4 regions of the Staphylococcus schleiferi genome follow, and region 1 is predicted to be linked to each of the others. Evidence: riboswitches for the same ligand, from Rfam matches in the RefSeq annotation. Region 1 holds a riboswitch; each other region holds the start of a gene.
What was found. Region 1 has a riboswitch for S-adenosylmethionine ahead of MUA40_RS09565 (methionine ABC transporter ATP-binding protein). Riboswitches for the same ligand answer to the same signal wherever they lie in the genome.
Positions count from the first base shown of each region.

Region 2: another riboswitch for S-adenosylmethionine. It lies ahead of MUA40_RS03480 (M20 family metallopeptidase); the one in region 1 lies ahead of MUA40_RS09565 (methionine ABC transporter ATP-binding protein).
Region 3: another riboswitch for S-adenosylmethionine. It lies ahead of metX (homoserine O-acetyltransferase MetX); the one in region 1 lies ahead of MUA40_RS09565 (methionine ABC transporter ATP-binding protein).
Region 4: another riboswitch for S-adenosylmethionine. It lies ahead of MUA40_RS01345 (O-acetylhomoserine aminocarboxypropyltransferase/cysteine synthase family protein); the one in region 1 lies ahead of MUA40_RS09565 (methionine ABC transporter ATP-binding protein).

Region 1 is NZ_CP094712.1:2,024,437-2,027,671, reverse strand. Features, by position in the region: gene MUA40_RS09585 (arsenate reductase family protein) at 1-169, shown strand, start outside; gene gcvH (glycine cleavage system protein GcvH) at 241-621, shown strand; gene MUA40_RS09575 (toprim domain-containing protein) at 700-1,095, shown strand; gene MUA40_RS09570 (thioredoxin family protein) at 1,061-1,375, shown strand; SAM riboswitch class I at 1,416-1,526, shown strand; gene MUA40_RS09565 (methionine ABC transporter ATP-binding protein) at 1,622-2,650, shown strand; gene MUA40_RS09560 (methionine ABC transporter permease) at 2,643-3,235, shown strand, end outside.
Region 2 is NZ_CP094712.1:782,346-785,580, forward strand. Features, by position in the region: gene MUA40_RS03465 (pyrimidine-nucleoside phosphorylase) at 1-59, shown strand, start outside; gene MUA40_RS03470 (DoxX family protein) at 71-424, shown strand; gene MUA40_RS03475 (S-ribosylhomocysteine lyase) at 549-1,025, opposite strand; SAM riboswitch class I at 1,204-1,312, shown strand; gene MUA40_RS03480 (M20 family metallopeptidase) at 1,378-2,595, shown strand; gene ldmS (L-aspartate--L-methionine ligase LdmS) at 2,596-3,235, shown strand, end outside.
Region 3 is NZ_CP094712.1:14,960-18,194, forward strand. Features, by position in the region: gene MUA40_RS00060 (AzlC family ABC transporter permease) at 85-780, shown strand; gene MUA40_RS00065 (AzlD domain-containing protein) at 777-1,106, shown strand; SAM riboswitch class I at 1,157-1,255, shown strand; gene metX (homoserine O-acetyltransferase MetX) at 1,340-2,305, shown strand; gene MUA40_RS00075 (DUF2232 domain-containing protein) at 2,508-3,235, shown strand, end outside.
Region 4 is NZ_CP094712.1:327,368-330,602, reverse strand. Features, by position in the region: gene MUA40_RS01345 (O-acetylhomoserine aminocarboxypropyltransferase/cysteine synthase family protein) at 109-1,386, opposite strand; SAM riboswitch class I at 1,451-1,549, opposite strand; gene nrdG (anaerobic ribonucleoside-triphosphate reductase activating protein) at 1,749-2,288, opposite strand; gene nrdD (anaerobic ribonucleoside-triphosphate reductase) at 2,285-3,235, opposite strand, start outside.

The DNA of each region.
Region 1 (3,235 bases):
ATACAGAGCGTTAAACCTTAAAGACAAATTAGAAAATATGAATGAAGATGAAAAATTAAGTTTACTTGCTTCTGATGGCATGTTAGTAAAGCGACCATTAGCGATCTTAGGTGATAAAGTGACAGTCGGCTTTAATGAAGAGGTCTATCGCAATACTTGGCTATCATAAAATAGTTGATAGAACCGTTCCAATATGTCATGATAAAATTGTAATTGTAAACATTATAGGAGGGGATTAACGTGGCAGTGCCAAGCGAATTAAAATATTCTAAAGAACACGAATGGGTAAAAGTTGAAGGTCAAACAGCAACAATTGGAATTACAGATTTTGCGCAAAGCGAATTAGGTGATATCGTCTTTGTTGAGCTTCCAGAAGTGGAAGATGAACTTACTGAAGGTGAAACTTTCGGTAGTGTGGAATCAGTTAAAACTGTTTCTGAATTATATTCTCCTGTATCAGGAAAAGTCATCGAAGTGAATGAAGGTTTAGAAGACGAACCTGAAGCGGTTAACGAATCACCTTACGAAAAAGCTTGGATGGTAAAAGTTGAATTAAGCGATGAAAGCCAATTAGATGCATTACTAAGTGCAGCTGATTATGAACAAATGATTGGTGAATAATGCCCGCATAAAGACTCCTCGGTAATCTGATTATCAAGGAGTTTTTTGTACTCAAATATTTTTTAGAAGGTGAAGACCATGGCGATGATCAATAAGGTTATTGTTGTAGAAGGTAAATCTGATAAAAAACGTGTTCAAGAGGTGTTGTTAGAACCTGTCGAAATTATATGTACACATGGAACGATGGGAATTGAAAAATTAGACAATATGATTGAATATTTGTATGATAAACAGGTCTACATTTTAGTAGATTCAGATGCGGAAGGTCGAAAAATCCGCAAATGGTTTACAACTTATTTGAGTGAGCGCATCGATATTTTCATCGATACGAATTATAGTGAAGTGGCACGTTGTCCACGCGATTACCTCTCTAATGTATTACAACATTTTGGATTTAAAGTAAAAAAAGATTTTTATGTTAAAGGGAAGTATTCATATCATGAGTGTTTCAGAGCAATTGAACAATATATATAGAAATAGTGATCAAAACGTTCATCTCATATTCGGTTATACACCGATGTGTGGGACATGTAAAATGTCTGAAAGAATGTTAGATATTGCCAATGAGATGACACAATTACCAATTGTGAAAATAGATTTAAATTTTCACCCAGATTGGAGTCAAGCAAATGAAATACAGTCTGTGCCTGTGTTAATGATCATGCATTATGATCAAGAAGTAGAAAGATTGTATGCTTTTCAATCTGTACCGTACTTATTAGAAAAATTAAAAAAAGTGATTGACGCATGTTGATTACAATGATAAGATTAATATCAATTAAATAGTCAGAAAACTCTTATCCGGAGTGGTGGAGGGATGTGCCCTATGAAGCCCGGCAACCGTCTAGTATATAGAAATGGTGCCAATTCACATAAAGTAAAAATTTTACTTTTGAAGATGAGAGAAAAGCGATTCGTGTTAGTGCTTTCTCTTTCATTTTTAAAAAGAGAAAGCATTTTTTATTTTGCAGATAAGAGGGGAAACACAAGGAGGAACAGTATGATTGAGCTTAAAAATATCGTTAAAAAGTACGAGAGTAAATCAAAATCTGTGACAGCTGTAGATCATGTTGACCTAAAGATAGAGAAGGGTTCAATCTATGGTATTATCGGATTTTCTGGTGCTGGTAAAAGTACTTTAATACGATTATTTAATTATCTAGAAACACCTACATCGGGCGATGTGGTTATCGGCGGGGATAACATAGGTCAGCTAAGTAAAGCAGATTTACGTAAAAAACGACAAAAAGTCAGCATGATTTTCCAACACTTTAATTTATTGTGGTCAAGAACGGTATTGGATAATATTATTTTTCCACTAGAAATTGCAGGTGTTGCAAAAAGTGAAGCAAAGCAGACAGCATTAGAGCTCGTTGAACGTGTCGGTTTGAAAGGGAGAGAGCATGCGTATCCTTCTGAATTATCAGGTGGTCAAAAACAGCGTGTCGGCATTGCCCGCGCACTGGCCAATGATCCAGAAGTCTTACTGTGTGACGAAGCAACAAGTGCACTTGACCCTCAAACGACAGATGAAATATTAGATTTACTTTTACAACTTAAAAAGGAAAAGAACTTAACGATTATTATTATTACGCATGAGATGCACGTCATTCGTCGAATTTGTGATGAAGTATCTGTAATGGAAAATGGTCGTGTCATTGAGCAAGGTAAAGTTTCTGATATTTTTGAAAATCCACAGCACGCAGTGACACGTCGCTTTGTTCAAGAAGACTTGAAACCGAGTGATGAGAGCGATGAGCTTGTAGCGACATTTCCTCTAGCAAAGGATGATATTTTAATTAAATTGACTTTTTCTGGCGATAATACAACACGTCCGATATTGTCCCATCTTTCGCAAGAATATCATCTTTCAGCCAATATTTTAGAGGGGAATATTAAACATTCAAAAACGGGCACTATAGGCTATTTACTCGTGCACATTCAAGATGTCTCAAAAATAAATTTTGATGAAGTACAAGCGGACTTAGAGTCACAAAATATCGATGTAGAGGTGGTCAGTCATGGGTAAGAGTTTTAGCGAAATACTTCAAGAGATGATAACAATGCCGAATGTACGTTGGCCTGATGTTTGGGTAGCGACATATGAAACGCTATACATGACAATCATCTCAACAGCATTCTCATTTATATTTGGGCTCATTTTAGGTGTGATTCTGTTTTTAACATCTAAAAGTAAATCTAAAGCAGGTCGTGTATTTTATAGTATTGTTTCTTTCATTGTGAATTTATTTAGAGCGATACCATTTATCATTTTGATTTTATTATTAATTCCATTTACAAGTTTACTTTTAGGCACAATCAGTGGTCCAACAGGTGCTTTACCTGCTTTAATCATTGGGGCATCCCCTTTCTACGGCCGACTCGTAGAAATTGCACTTAAAGAGATTGATAAAGGCGTTATTGAAGCGGCGAAATCAATGGGAGCGACAACTTGGACAGTCGTATTAAAAGTATTGATACCAGAATCACTACCAGCCTTAATTTCAGGTATTACTGTAACAGCGATTGCTTTAGTAGGATCAACAGCAGTAGCAGGTGTTATCGGTGCAGGTGGTTTAGGTAACTTGGCATACTTAACAGGATTTACGCGAAA
Region 2 (3,235 bases), 1.2 Mb from region 1:
TTACAATCTTAGAACAAGCATCACAGCCGAAATTAATTCATACTATCATTACTGAATAAAGGGTGTTGAGATGAAAAAAGTAGGTCGCATTTTAATAGGTATTGGATTTTTGATTATTGGTGTTTTACATTTTACGAGAGAACGTCGATTCAGAAATATTGTACCTCATTATTTACCATTCAAAAAGGCTGCTGTGCTAGTTACAGGCGTATGTGAAATATGGATAGGCATAAAGCTACTTTTGGCGCGTCCATCTGATGCATTGAAACGTTGGATTAACTATTTCTTATTATCTGTTTTTCCAGCAAATATTTATATGGCACGACGTCGATTGCCGCTTGGTGATAAAGAATTATCAGACACGGCAAGATACGGTAGACTACCGCTTCAATTCCTTTTCATGTATCTCATTAAAAAATTATAATTGTAAACTTTAAAAAGGCATTTCAAGTTGTGTATCACACACAATTTGGAATGCCTTTTGTTCAGTCAAAGCGATTTATCATTATTTTCATATCGTCATTCTATTTTAAAACGTGACTTTATATTTATACGTGTGCACCTGTTCCAAAAACATCATGCCATTGGTCACGTTTATCTAAAAATGATTGTGCAATTGCTTGAGCGCCCTCTAAAGAATGTGAAGCAGCCCAACCACATTGTAATTCATTGCAAGCAGGAACTTCTTTTGCCTCAAGTACATCTTGTATTGTTTTTTCAATAATATTTAATACATCGTCATAATCATCATGATTGATAAAAGAAACATAAAAACCAGTTTGGCAACCCATCGGACTTAAATCAACCACTTTATCTGTATGGTTTCTAATATTCTCAGCCATCAAATGCTCTAGAGAATGCAATCCAGGCATGTCCATGTGCGCTTTATTTGGCTGCTTGAAACGAATGTCATATTTATAAATTTCATCTCCGTTAATTCCTTTCATTTTACCAGCCAAGCGAATATAAGGCGCAACCACTTTAGTGTGATCCAAGTTAAAACTTTCAACGTTCATTTTTGGCATTTGTACAAACCTCCTTCATGTGTAATTTCATTTTAACACAAATTAGGATGATTGAAAGTAAAAAAACTGAGCTAATTACTCAGTTATACAAAAAATAAGATAGAAATTTTTGATTTATCTGTAAAAAATACATGACAAATTGTCCTAAATCCGATAAAATAAGTACAAATTTAATAAATATTTATCAAGAGTGGTGGAGGGAATTGGCCCTACGAAGCCCTGCAACCTCATCGTAAAGCGATAAAGGTGCTAAATCCAACAGTCTATAATGGGCTGAAAGATAAAAACGACAAAGATGTTATCACCGGCGTACATCAACCACACTTGAAAACATATGTGTTGATAGTATAGGATGATAACTTTTTTGTTTGGAAGGAGTTTTAATTTGGTATCAGTGAGACAACGGATTTTAGATTATATAGATAACAACAGATTGAAATACATTGATATGAGTCATCAAATTCATGAAAGACCTGAGATTGGAAATGAAGAGTTATTTGCTTCGAGATTGCTCATTGATCATTTAATTGAGTGTGGTTTCGAAGTTGAGCGCGACATTGCAGGTCATTCAACTGGATTTATAGCCACTTATGAATCGGCAAAGGAAGGGCCTACAATCAGCTATCTTGCTGAATATGATGCACTTCCAGGATTAGGTCATGCCTGTGGTCATAACATTATCGGTACAGCGAGTGTCTTAGCAGGTACAGCACTTAAGCAGGTCGTCGAAGAAATCGGTGGGAAAGTCGTCATCTTCGGTTGCCCAGCTGAAGAAGGCGGAGAAAATGGAAGTGCCAAAGCGAGTTATGTTAAAGAAGGCATATTTGACGATGTAGATGTTGCGTTAATGGTACATCCAGGTAATGAAACATATCCAACCAATCACACACTTGCGGTAGATGTACTAGATATTAAATTTTATGGTAAAAGTGCGCATGCTTCAGAGAATGCTTATGAAGCACGTAACGCTTTAGATGCGATGATTAGTTTTTTTAATGGTGTTGCACAAATTCGTCAGCATATTAAAAAGACTGAGCGCGTACATGGCGTAATTTTAGATGGTGGCAAGGCCGCGAATATCATTCCAGATTTCACACATGCACGTTTTTATACGCGTGCGACGACACGAAAGGAATTGGATGTTCTCACTGGACGTGTTCATGATATCGCTAAGGGGGCAGCGATACAAATGAGTTGTGATTTTGAGTTTGAGCCTATTCAAAATGGCGTCAATGAGTTTGTGAAATCACCAGAACTCGATTTGTTATTTGAACAATATGCAACAGAACTAGGGGAAGAGGTAAGTCATGATGATTTTGGGTATGGTTCAACGGACACGGGGAATGTCAGCCATGTTGTACCAACGATACACCCACATGTCAAAATTGGGCCAAGAAGCTTGGTGGGGCATACCCATCGATTTAGAGAAGCTGCTGCAAGTCCAATGGGGGATAAAGCACTGATAAGAGGTGCAAAGATCATTGCATTAATGGGGGCTACATTAATTCAAGATAGAGATCTCTTAGCTACAATTCAAAAGGAGCATCAAATTAAAAGGGAGAAGTTATAAATGACGGTACAAAATAATCACGCACCCCGCTTAACAATGGGTGATATTTATGAAACAAACGTGGTCTATACTTCTAGACCTTCTTATGTTTCCAATCCTTGGTTAGAACCAGATGAACATCAATCCAACTTTTTAACTGGGAGAGAGTTGTTGATTGCCAATTTACCAGTCATCGTTCATGAAGCGAGTGTGACACATAAATTAGCACAGCTTTTTCAAATGATTGGACGATCCATACCGGATAATGTCATCACATTTAGAGACCAAGAGAGTTATGAAGGTGCACTGAAACATTTGGCAACTGTCGAAGAACGTCAGATTTATTTTCAATATGTTCATGACGACTCGATTGTTGATGCAGCACACTATGCTATGGATAAAAAATTATTTGTTGAGTTGAATAATAAGTCATTAATTCCAAAATGGACTCAGAATCAGTTTTTACCAAAACGCGAAATCGTAACATATGAAAATTTTAAGTCAGCCATTCAATCTTGGTCACTTCCAGTTGTAATAAAGCCTGGGGATGATTTACCTACTGCTGGAGGCTATGGCGTGATGATATGTTATAACGAGCAAGAATTAAACGAAGCGATTGCCCGTGTAGAAAAAGCACAAGAAGCGACGAAAACGTTAATCA
Region 3 (3,235 bases), 510 kb from region 1:
GACACTATGACGTTAGACTAACCTGATAGAGAATTTGATAATCTTGTATTATAATAAGATTAATTTTTTTAGAAGGGATGTGTCATGGTGTCGCATACAACTTTTAAGCAAGGCGTACAAGAATGTATTCCAACTTTGTTAGGCTATGCAGGGATAGGATTTTCCTTTGGCGTTGTCGGTGTTGCTTCTGGTTTTGGCTTACTTGAAATCGTGATGTTATCGATGCTTGTTTATGCCGGAGCTGCTCAGTTTATTATTGTCGCTTTAATGGTTGTTCATACACCAGTTTGGATTATTGTACTGACAACGTTAATCGTAAATAGTCGCATGTTCCTATTGAGTATGACACTAGCAAATAATTTTAAGCAGGAAAGTTTACTTCATAGAGTTGGGGTAGGCGCGTTACTCACTGATGAGACTTTTGCTGTGGCCATAACGCCTCATTCAAAAGGTCTCCCCATAACACGTAATTGGATGTATGGACTAAATTTAACAGCCTACTTATTTTGGATTTTTGTCTCTATTTTGGGGGCGTTACTTGGCAACTTTTTTAAAAATCCAGATGCATTTGGTTTAGATTATGCCATTATAGCGATGTTTGTATTTTTAACGATTGCACAATTTGAAGGAATCACCAAGTCAAAGATGCGTACTTATTTGTTATTGATGCTGATTGTCATTGTTATGATGTTATCGCTAAGTATGGTCATGTCTTCCTATTTAGCAATTTTATTCGCGTCTACTATCACTGCAGCAATAGGGATGGTGATTGATCGATGACACTTTATATCTTATTGGCAATTATAGGTTCGGGAATTGTCACTTTACTTTTACGTATTACACCGCTTGTGATGATTTCTCGTGTACAGCTTTCTGATAAAGTTTTAAAATGGCTCACTTTTATTCCAATCACCCTTTTCACAGCTTTAGTCGTGGATGGTTTAATCCAGCAACAAAAAGGTGTGATGGGTTATACATTAAACTGGAACTTTGCCTTAGCGCTAATACCCACTGTTATTAGTGCTTTTTGGCTTAGAAGTTTAACAATAACAGTTATTGTAGGTATGATTAGTGTCGCATTATTGAGAATAGCCGGATTATTCTAATAATCGTTTGCATGTCGATAATGAATGAGGTATGATAAAAAACAAAAATATACTTATTAAGAGAAGTTGAGGGATTTGGCCCTGTGACGCTTCAGCAACCACTTATTGATAAGTACGGTGCTACAACCAACCATTGCGGATGATAAGTTAACATAGATGTGCTTACAAAGGTTGTATTACCGTTATTTCGGAAATACAACCTTTTTTGAATTTTAGAGGGAGGGCATACTAAAATGATGAATTATCGAGTTGACACATTAGAGTTAGGCGCTTTTACAACTGAATCTGGAGAGAAAATTGAAAATTTAAAGCTTCAATATGAACATGTAGGTTACCCAGGTCAACCTTTAGTGCTTGTTTGTCATGCGTTGACAGGCAACCATTTAACATATGGAACAGAGGAAAATCCAGGGTGGTGGCGTGAGATTATTGATGGGGGTTACATGCCGCTTCATGATTATCAGTTTCTTACTTTTAATGTTATCGGTAGTCCATTCGGTTCTAGCTCACGTGTAACAGATCAAAATTTTCCTCAGCACCTTACAATGCGCGATATTGCCCATGCGCTTGAAAAAGGAATTGAAGCTTTAGGCTTCCGTAAAATTGATGTACTCATAGGCGGTTCTTTAGGCGGTATGCAAGCACTTGAGCTCCTTTATCGGCATAAATTTGAAGTAGAAAAAGCAGTGATTCTTGCAGCGACCGCAAAGACATCTTCGTATAGCCGTGCATTTAATGAAATTGCGAGACAAGCCATTCACATAGCAGGTAAAGAAGGTTTAAGTATTGCGCGTCAACTCGGTTTCCTGACGTATCGATCATCTAAAAGCTATGAAGCCCGTTTTACACCTGATGAAGTCGTCACATATCAAAAATATCAAGGTGATAAATTTAAAGAACAATTTGACTTACAGTGCTATTTAACATTGCTAGACGTCTTGGATAGCCATGATATTTATAGAGGAAGAGAAAATGTGGACAAGGTGTATCAATCATTGAATACAAAAGTGCTGACACTTGGTTTTACCGATGATTTGTTGTACCCCGATGATCAAGTTGCTGCACTTGGTAAGCACTTCAAATACCATCGTCATTTTTTTGTGCCTGATAATGTTGGGCATGATGGCTTTTTGCTTAATTTTAATGACTGGGCGCCCTATTTATATCATTTCTTAAAAGTTTCGCGATTTCGACGCTAATTTTAGACGATAATGTTATCTATTTGTTATAATTGCGTAAACTAGAAATACTAGACAATAAGCTGTATTTTAGGGATAATAGCTAAAATATAGCTTTTCTTTGTGTTTGAGGAGATGTAAAGATATGTCATCTAATCAACACAAATTGTATTCATATTACAAAGCTTGTAAAATAGAAGTTATAGAATAAATTAGTTTGGAAGTGGCGTCTTTGTTTTCTAAAATCAAGCCTAAAGAAACCCTAGTAGGTACAATTGTTCTATTAGCGGTAGCTTTAGTACTGCATTTTATGCCTTGGTCAGTAATGATTATCGCATGTTTTGCAACCTTACCAGGAATCATATTATGGTACCGTTCCATTCATTCTTTTGGATTGGCTACTTTAATTACGATATTACTCTCAACATTAACGGGCGACTTGTTTGTAATGACCTTTATGATCATTTTATTAGCATTGAGTGCAGTGATTGCACAATTGCTTAAGCAACGTGCCTCAAAAGAACATATTTTGTATGTCGCAACACTTGTGACGAGCATCATTACAATCGGTGCTATCATGATTTTGCAAGGTTTAAAACAATTACCATATGCACAAGTGTTATTAGAGCCTTATCAAAAAATCGTTAATCAAATGATTGAGATGCAAAATTTAGATCAACAGGCAAGAGAGGTTTTAAATAACTCTGTGCATCAGTTGGCAGTTCAATTGCCAGCTATGATTGTTGTGACGATTGCAATTTATTTAATCATCACGTTGATGATTATCTTTCCAATCTTACGTAAATTCAAAATTGCAACGCCTGTTTTTCGTCCATTATATTTATGGCAAATGAAACGTTCTCTATTTATTATTTACGCCATTGCGTTGTTGTTCAGTGTGACAACAGAACCTGCCACAACAATCAATAGTATCGGTATTAATTTTCAAAT
Region 4 (3,235 bases), 820 kb from region 1:
GTAGAATAATCACTTCCTTCACATGGTGGCTTACGCTTTAAAAGCGTTCATGTCAATCTACCGGATCATGAATTTCCCTTTATTTTCATTTTGTGTGACGCTTAAAAATTAAATTTTGGCAAAGCCTTTTTCCAAATCTGCAATAATATCATCAATATGCTCAAGGCCTATCGAAAGACGAATCGTCTCAGGGGCAATACCTGCTGCTTTTTGCTCTGCTTCTGTCAATTGTTGATGTGTCGTTGATGCAGGGTGAATGACAAGTGACTTTGCATCTCCTACATTCGCTAATAAAGAAAATAATTCTAAGCCTTCAATAAACTTTTTACCTGCTTCGTATCCGCCTTTGACACCAAAGGTAAAGATGGAACTTGCACCTTTTGGTAAATACTTCTCTTTTAACGCGTAATATTCACTCGTCGGTAAACCCGCATATTTAACCCATGCGACTTTATCATGCTTTTCAAGACATTGTGCAACTTTTTCAGCATTTTCGACATGTCGTTCTAATCGTAATGAAAGTGTCTCTAAGCCTTGCGTTAGTAAAAATGCATTGAATGGTGAAATCGCTGCCCCTGTATCTCTTAAAATTGTTGTACGAATTTTAAAAGCAAGTGCGGCTTCTCCAAATTTTTCACTGAACACTAAACCGTGATAAGATGGATCGGGTTCACTTAATCCTGGAAACTTGCCATTATCCCAGTTAAAGTTACCTGCATCAACAATGACACCACCCATCGATGTTCCGTGCCCACCAATAAATTTGGTCGCAGAGTGAACAACAATATTCGCGCCATATTCAATCGGACGTAAAAGATAAGGTGTCGCAAATGTATTATCAACAATAAGTGGTATACCTTGCGCTTTTGTAATTGCTGCAAGTGCATCGAAATCCTCGACATTACCTTCTGGATTCCCAATCGTTTCTACAAATAATGCCTTCGTATTCTCTTGAAGCGCATTTTCTATATTGCTGACATCTTTCGTATCTACTAATGTGACATCAATCCCATATTTAGGTAACGTATGTGTGAAAAGTGTATGTGTCCCACCATATAATGTAGAACTGGCTACGATATGATCGCCTTTCTGTGCAACAGCTTGAATCGCATATGTGATAGCTGCCATACCTGAAGCAACCGCTACACCAGCGACACCCCCTTCAAGTTCAGCCACACGTGTTTCAAGTACGTTCGTCGTAGGATTCATCAGGCGTGTATAAATATTCCCAAGTTCATCTAAGCCGAATAAATTCGCCGCATGTGCCGTATCATCAAAAGTAAAAGATGTTGTTTGATAGATCGGTAAAGCACGTGAATGGCTACTTTCATCGACTTCTTGTCCTGAGTGCAATTGCAACGTTTCAAATTTAAAATCACTTGTCATTTGACATTCCCCCTATTAATAAAAAAATAAAAGCCTACCTGATAAAGATAGACTTTTACTAGAAGACTTATCTCTCAGGTTAAATCACCTGCAGGAATTAGCACCTAACTGAATAGGTTGCCTGGTTTCAAAGGGCCTGTCCCTCCACCAATCTTGATAAGTATGATTCAATTGTTAAAATGCAAGATGTATCGCGCAAATAGAACGGCCAATACAATAACCGTGCGGGTGTTTTATTGGCTTTTAATGATACAACAAGTCTATCTAACATCCTTAACGATGTCAATATACAAATCCGAATTTTCTTACAAATTGCAAAAATTTGAAAAAATCACATTTGTGAGTATCAACACGCAGTCCGTTTATTCGATGTAAATCGACTGACTAATCATCTCGGTTTTAATAAATTGATGGACGTCAATGACACGTTGATTTAATGACCCTTTATAGGGCAAATTAGGTTGATATAATTTTTGAATGAACATCCCGTCTACAATGACATCAATCTGTTTTAATAACGCAGTCCGTTCATCATGTGCAAACCATAAGTACTCAAATAAAAAGCCTGTCCAAACCCAAATTGATTTCCGGCTACCGTAGCGTTTTCGAAAAGCACGTACTAATGGTATAACGATATCTAAATTACAAAAAGGTTCGCCCCCTAAAATGCTTAATCCTGAAATATATTCCGGCGCACACGCATCTAACACTTCCGATATCAATGTTTCCGTTGCCCGTTCACCATATCGAAAATTTTGGGCTGCCACATTGTAACAACCTTCGCATAAAAACGGGCAACCTGAAACATAGACACTACAACGTACACCTTCTCCATCGACGAAGCTTTGGTATTCGATTTTAGCAATATAACCTGCACCTTTTTTTATTTTTTGTGCAATCATGAGGGATTCGCTTTCATATGTTTCACGCGCGCGCACATTTCTTTATGACGCCCTTCAATCATTGGTCGTTGTACAGGGTTACCTAAATAACCGCATGTCCGTTTAACAACATCAACCGTTTCAGGGTTATGGTTTCCGCAATGTGGGCAACTATAACCTTTTTCAGTTGTTTCAAAGTCTCCCTCGAAACCACAGTCATAACAACGATCGATTGGGATATTTGTACCTAAATAGCTCACGCGATCATATGAATAATCCCACACCGCTTCAAGCGCTTTCACATTATGGTCTAATTTAGGATATTCACAATAATGAATATAGCCACCGCTTGCAAAATGCGGATAATCTTTTTCAAAATCTAATTTTTCGAACGGTGTCACGTCTTTCCGCACATCATAATGAAATGAGTTTTGATAATAACCTTTATCTGTAATATCAGGAATCGAACCAAACGCCTCGTAGTCTAAACGGCAAAAGCGATCTGTCAAAGACTCACTTGGTGTGCTATAAATACTAAACCAAATGTCATGCATTTCAGTCCAACTATATTGATATGCTTGCATCCGTTTTAAAATTTCAAGTGTAAAAGCTTTCGCATTTGCGTTAGTTTCCCAGTTAGGTCCAAAGAACACTGTTGCTGCTTCATAAAGTCCAATGTATCCCATAGAGACAGTCGCACGTTGCTTATTAAACAAAGCATCCACTGAATCGTTTTCATCAAGACGATATTTAAAAGCACCGCGTTTGTATAAAATTGGCGCATTATTTGGCACGGCTTCTTTCACACGTTCAATACGATAAGCCAATGCATCATGTAGCACTTGCATCCGTTCATCAAATAAAATCCAAAAACGTTCAATATCGCCTTCTGATTCAATCGCAATACGTGGCACATTTAAAGTGACGACACCTAAATTACAGCGGCCACTATTTTCATATTCACCATT